Regions from separate parts of the Proteus terrae subsp. cibarius genome, predicted to be linked through region 3. Evidence: riboswitches for the same ligand, from Rfam matches in the RefSeq annotation. Region 3 holds a riboswitch; each other region holds the start of a gene.

Region 1 (2,207 bases), 830 kb from region 3:
AAAATGGCTGAAAATAACGGTGGCTTTAAAGCGATTGGTTTTGGTCATACTGATGAGCGTGTTTATACAAAACTCACCACTGAAAACCCAATTGATTTAGTTCGTTACCAATTAGCAAACTGCTATATGGGCCGTGCGGGATTAATTAACTCTGGTGGTGCTTCAGGTAACAATGACCTTGAAGATGCTGTCCGTACCGCCGTTATTAACAAACGTGCTGGTGGTATGGGCTTGATCTTAGGACGTAAAGCATTCAAGAAGTCAATGAAAGATGGCGTTGCCCTAATTAATGCAGTACAAGATGTTTATCTAAATAAATCTGTCACTATTGCTTAATTGATAGATTTAATGTGAAAGCCACTCAACTGAGTGGCTTTTTTAATGTTGTTGTAGGTAGCCTTACCACCAGCGATGAAAATGGTGTACCGGACCAAAACCTAGTCCAACCTCTAAACTGTCGGCATGTTCTAACGCTTGCTGTAAATAGGTTTTTGCTTGTTCAACACAAGTTTGCCAATCAGAGACTTGAGGACGAATAGCAGCTAAAGCGGCTGAAAGAGTACATCCTGTACCATGAGTATTTTTCGTATTAACGCGTTTTGAAGTAAATCGCCACTCGCCATCTTGGGTAAATAACCAATCAGGACTTTCATTTTCAGTTAAATGCCCCCCTTTCATCAACACCGCTTTGCATCCTTGTTTTAGTAACGCATAACCTTGTTGCTTCATCGTTACTTCATCTTGAGCGACTTCACAACCTAGCAGCGCTGCTGCTTCAGGTAAATTGGGCGTGATCAAATCAACCAAAGGTAACAGCTGATTGAGCATTTTATTAACCGCATCTGGCTGCAATAGCGGATCACCACTTTTTGCAATCATTACAGTATCAAGCACAACAAAAGGAATGGCATATTGCTGAAGTTTGTCGCAAACCACATCAATAATCGTGGCATTAGAGAGCATACCAATTTTGGCACTATCAATTCGAACATCAGACAAGACAGCATCTAATTGAGCGGCAACAAAATCGGGGGATAAATCATAGACACGACGAACACCACAGGTATTTTGAGCAACAAGTGCTGTCATTACTGTTGTGCCATAAACACCCAGTGCGGAAAATGTTTTCAGATCAGCCTGAATACCTGCACCACCACTAGGATCGGTGCCTGCGATAGACAATGCATTGAATCTCACTGATTAACTCCTCCTTTCACCAGTTACAGAAAAGTCGGGCTCTGTTAATCAGCAGAGTTACCTTGACTTCCCTACGCTGGCATTATCCAGATCAGGTTATACGGGTTCATCTCAGCCATAAGGCGCCCCGAGCCAAAGCCTGTAAATTCAGGCGATAAGGAGTATCGCACGCTCAAGATAAAGATGCTAGTTTAATAGCTAATCTCAATAATAAGTAATCTATTTTTTGAGAACATATGAATAAACATGATTCGCACGTTTTTACTTTAGGATATTCTGCACAAAAAATCGGCATTTAGCTAAACAAAACTTACACCACTTAAACGATTTATAAACCAACAAAGAGTTTTTCTTTTTTTTTATTTAACTATTTTTATTCGTTACCCTATTATCCTGCTGGAAATTTATCTCTTTTAATAAGTTAATGTTATTGATATTAAATTTTTCTCAAATTGATATCAATATTTCAATTAAGTCATAAAAATAGATATTTTGTGGATTTTTTCTGTTGAAAATGACTAAGCCTAAATTATACCTTACAGGCCTTATTTATTAGTTATTTATTTAAAATCTAATAAAAACTTAATTTTTTATTAAAAACAATACATTATCATAAAAAATAACAGCATTTAATATCAGATAAAATTACGTTCATAAGTACAATAAATCTATTCATTTTCTTTTTAACCGATTCTAATCCCTTAAGATTTTATTTAAGAAGTAAAGTTTCAGATACCTCTTATCTTAAATATTTGTCAGTTAAATAACACTATTAGTAATGTTAATTTGTCATCACCAGAATCACTGTTTATGCCGTACTCGGAGTTATATTATGTCATCATCCTATTTTCACCCTAGCGTATTAGCCACAACGCTGTTGTCACTTGCGTTAACCACTTCGGCTTTCGCTTCTGAAAATAATACAAATACCCATCAGATTATTACGACAGAAAACCAACAAGTCACCAGTAACGCATCTCAACCTAATAATAACGAGAGCTACTGGGGAA
Region 2 (2,207 bases), 480 kb from region 3:
CTTGCTCTGCTTGTTCAAGCAAGGTATCTCGGAACATTTCCCAAGTGAGATCTTCAGCAATACCGTTAACTTTCTCGAGTGCTTGATAAATTGGAACTGTGCCGATAGGAACTGGGCTGTTACGAATGATCCACTCACGCGTTTCATGAATATAACGGCCTGTTGAGAGATCCATTACAGTATCTGCTCCCCAACGTGTAGACCAAATCAGCTTTTCCACTTCTTCTTCAATGGAGGAAGTAACAGAGGAATTTCCGATATTGGCATTCACTTTTACTAAGAAATTACGCCCAATAATCATTGGCTCTGATTCAGGATGATTGATATTGGCAGGAATTATCGCTCGGCCCGCAGCAACTTCTTGGCGTACAAATTCAGGAGTAATATTATCAGGGAGATGCGCACCAAAGCTGAATCCTGCATGCTGTTGGCGTAAAACTTCGCTACGAATTCTCTCTCGACCCATGTTCTCACGAATAGCAATAAACTCCATTTCAGGCGTAATAATACCTTGGCGAGCATAATGCAATTGCGTCACACTTTTACCATTTAGCGCTTTTTTAGGGCTTGGTTTTAAGGGAAAACGTAAATGTTCTAACCCAGTATCAGAAAGGCGCTGTTGGGTGAAATCGGAACTTAAAAGAGAAAGCACTTCAGTATCATTGCGCTCATCAATCCATGGTTGGCGTATTTTTTTTAATCCAAGATTAACGTCGAGTTGAGAAGCGGGATCACCATAAGGGCCTGATGTGTCATACACCGGTACAGGTTCATTATCTTCAAAAACAGGGGAATCTTTTGATCCTCCTACTAGTGTTTTATCAAGTTGGATCTCACGCATTGGTACTTGAATATCAGTACGTGTTCCTTCGAGGTAAATGCGGTTTGAATTTGGGAAACTGACACCTTGAATAGTGCTGATAAACGCTTGAGCGGCATCACGTTGCTCTTTTCGTGGACGTTGTTTGTTGTTTGTTGGTGAAATATCTTTAACGGATATAGTTTGATTTTGGGACATAGCATTTCCTAATAAATATCATGCAGGCTAATTGCCTGTCGGGTGAATATTGAGAAAAATGCTTGTCTGGAGGTCGCAGGGAGTATCGACAGATAGGTGTATATAGGTGTGTAAAAAATATACGCAATGAAGCTATCAAAAGGTCGAATCACTCTTGTTCCCTTCGCGGGTATTAACCCGATCAGGTTCCGCGGATCCCGAATTAACGGTCTCAGCCTGTGTTTATAATAGCCTTATAAACACTAGGCACTCCGACAAGAAGACATCCAGTATATGAAAGATTTTAAAAACTACAAGTCCGACATGGGTTATTTATTTAAATCCCAATGTTGTTGTTCCCATGCTTTTTCATCTGAAACTTGAGTTAATTTTTTATCTGCATTAACCGCGATAACATGGTCTGCTTGGTAACATAATGGGAGATCATTAGATGAATCAGTATAGAAATAAATATAAGTATAATTAATGTTGTTAGCTTCTTTCCATTGATTTAAACGCTCAACTTTTCCTTCTCGAAATGTAGGAATACCTTCAATAAATCCAGTGTAATGATTGTCCTTAATTTGCATATCAATACCCATTGAAACGTCTGCATTGAGTTGCTTTGCAATAGCATAAACTAGAAAGGACATTGTTGCTGAGATAATTATAACGGGAATATTTTGCTGTCGATATTGTGTAATTATTGATATTCCTTGTGGGTAAAGTAGAGGCTTAATTCTTGTTTCAGTGAAGTCATTAACCCAATGATTTATCTTATCTATATCATAATGTTTAAAATATGCTAGATGTTGAAAAAGATATTGGTTTATATTCAGCTTTTCAGCATAATAGTCTGCGATCATTTGTTCATCTAGTTTCAAAAAATGAGGATCTGTGACTATTTTTTTATCCCACAAATAGTTTGTCCACAAGCGACTAGAATCGCCTGCTAAAAGTGTTTCATCTAGATCAAAAATAGCAATTTTATTTTTTATTTTATCTGTCATTCTAACGGTTCTTACTATTAATAAAATTTATATTTATGTTTAGGAATACTAATGAATTATAGAAGATAGTTATAATTCATTGAGTGGTTCTTGCTAAAAAGAGTATCCTCTATTCTATATCATTATTTTGGATAGAATGGTCGTTATGCATTTATATACATTAACAGGGTCAGAAAAGGGCTGGTGGACGGTCAGCCTTG
Region 3 (2,207 bases):
TCCATGTCTGGCGCTCTTTTGCGACAACTTCTGCATCAAATTGCAATGATTTCCCAGGTTTAGGCATTAAAGAATAGACCTCAGGCAATGGCATATCTATAACAGGATACATCCAATTGGTAGTCGGTATAGTTTCTTGGAATGCAGGTGTTAACATAAACTGCATAAATTGCTGTGCTAGCTCAGGTTGTTTGCTCGATTTAAGTTTTGCAGCAACTTCGACTTGCAAGTAGTGTCCTTCATCAAAAATCGCTGCTGCATAGTTATCTTTTTTGTCTGCTAGGATGTGATAACCCGGAGATGATGTGTAACTCAGCACAAAATCACCTTCACCTTTTAAGAATAAGCCATAAGACTCACTCCAACCTTTAGTGACGGTCAGCGTTTTTTCTGACAATTTTTTCCATTCAGTCGCGGTGTTTTCAGGATAAAGTGACTGCATCCATAGCATTAAACCTAAACCTGGAGTACTGGTGCGAGGATCTTGATAGAGGATCTTCCATTTTTCTTTGCTGTTTAGCAGTTCGGCCATGCTTTTAGGCGGATTTTGGATACGGTTTTTATCATAAATAAAAGCAAAGTAGCCGTAGTCATAAGGTACAAAAGTGTCGTCAGTCCATTTTTCAGGTAAGGTGAGTTTAGATGTATCGATATTACTTGGTGCGAAAAGCCCAGTTTCTTTTGCTGCATGGATCAAATTGTTATCTAATCCTAAAATAATATCCGCCTTACTTTTATCACCTTCCATACGTAAGCGATTAAGTAAAGACACACCATCAGACAGAGCAACCAGTTTTAGTTCACAATCACATTGCTGTTCAAACGCTTTTTTTATTGCAGGCCCTGGACCCCAATCTGCGGTAAATGAATCATAAGTGTAAACAGTGAGTGTGGGTTTTTGTGCTAAAGCTTGAGTCGAAAAAGTGCTCATAATACCCAGTGCGCTGAGCAAGAAAGTAAAGCGAAGTGATTTAGTTAACACGTTTAGTTCCTCAGTAAAAGTCAGGTAGGATCTGAGGAGTGAGGATGGCAAACCAATAAATATTGCAACATCCTGACTCAAATCCCTACGCCAGTATTAGCTGGATCAGGTTCCACGAGTTTTTCTCAGCCTAGAAATAGAAAGGCACCCCGTTGAGATTTTCCCATTGTAGATAAATACGCGCGTTGTGCAAAGTCTGTTGATAGAGGTTTACCGTTTGTGGGTAGTATGAAACAATGAGTTATCTTTCAAATTTGGTTATTGAGGTAGTCTAGTGATCGATGATGATGGCTACCGCCCGAATGTAGGGATTGTAATTTGTAATCGGCAAGGGCAAGTGCTTTGGGCTCGTCGCTATGGGCAACATTCATGGCAGTTTCCTCAAGGAGGAATTAACCCTGGAGAATCGCCAGAGCAGGCAATGTACCGAGAGTTGTTCGAAGAAGTTGGGTTAAGTCGCAAGGATGTCAAAATTCTTGCCTCCACACGTAACTGGTTACGTTACAAGTTACCTAAGCGTTTGGTGCGTTGGGACACGAAACCTGTTTGTATTGGACAAAAACAGCGTTGGTTCCTTTTGCAGTTAACAAGTAATGATAAAGACATTAATGTTCAACAAAGCAAAACGCCAGAATTTGATGGCTGGCGTTGGGTGAGTTATTGGTATCCTGTTCGACAAGTCGTCTCTTTTAAACGCGATGTTTATCGACGTGTCATGAAAGAGTTCGCACCAGTAGTCATGCCATTGCAAGAACAAGTGTCTTTACCGCGTCCATCGTATGGATATCGGCGTAAAAGGTATTAGATAACACTATGCTGACACGTTTGCGAGAAATTGTAGAAAAAGTGGCTATGGCAGCAGGGCTTCCAGAAGCGCTTGAACTCTTAGTCAAGGAAACGTGTCAGGCAATGCACACGGATGTGTGTTCTATTTATCTTGCCGATAAACAACGTAGTTGTTTTTATCTTATGGCGACCAAAGGGTTAAAAAAACCTAGAGGGCGAGCTGTTAGCCTTTCATTTGATGAAGGCGTTGTTGGTGAAGTGGGGCGTCTTTCAGAGCTTATCAACCTCGCTGATATTCGTGAACATCCTAGCTTTAAATACCTTCCTCAAGTTAAAGAAGATGATCTTCGCGCTTTTCTTGGCGTTCCTATCGTTTATCGTCGCCAACTCCTTGGTGTATTAGTCGTTCAGCAAAAAGAGCGTCGCTTATTTAATGAGA

The links. Region 3 has a riboswitch for thiamine pyrophosphate ahead of thiB (thiamine ABC transporter substrate binding subunit). Riboswitches for the same ligand answer to the same signal wherever they lie in the genome.
Region 1: another riboswitch for thiamine pyrophosphate. It lies ahead of thiD (bifunctional hydroxymethylpyrimidine kinase/phosphomethylpyrimidine kinase); the one in region 3 lies ahead of thiB (thiamine ABC transporter substrate binding subunit).
Region 2: another riboswitch for thiamine pyrophosphate. It lies ahead of thiC (phosphomethylpyrimidine synthase ThiC); the one in region 3 lies ahead of thiB (thiamine ABC transporter substrate binding subunit).

The regions. Positions count from the first base shown of each region.
Region 1 is NZ_CP047349.1:2,268,054-2,270,260, forward strand. It holds gene fbaB (class I fructose-bisphosphate aldolase) at 1-336, shown strand, start outside; gene thiD (bifunctional hydroxymethylpyrimidine kinase/phosphomethylpyrimidine kinase) at 400-1,197, opposite strand; TPP riboswitch at 1,249-1,337, opposite strand; gene pagP (lipid IV(A) palmitoyltransferase PagP) at 2,030-2,207, shown strand, end outside.
Region 2 is NZ_CP047349.1:3,577,560-3,579,766, reverse strand. It holds gene thiC (phosphomethylpyrimidine synthase ThiC) at 1-1,018, opposite strand, end outside; TPP riboswitch at 1,160-1,282, opposite strand; gene GTH25_RS16400 (HAD family hydrolase) at 1,327-2,007, opposite strand; gene nudC (NAD(+) diphosphatase) at 2,153-2,207, shown strand, end outside.
Region 3 is NZ_CP047349.1:3,093,752-3,095,958, reverse strand. It holds gene thiB (thiamine ABC transporter substrate binding subunit) at 1-931, opposite strand, end outside; TPP riboswitch at 1,047-1,144, opposite strand; gene rppH (RNA pyrophosphohydrolase) at 1,257-1,787, shown strand; gene ptsP (phosphoenolpyruvate--protein phosphotransferase) at 1,796-2,207, shown strand, end outside.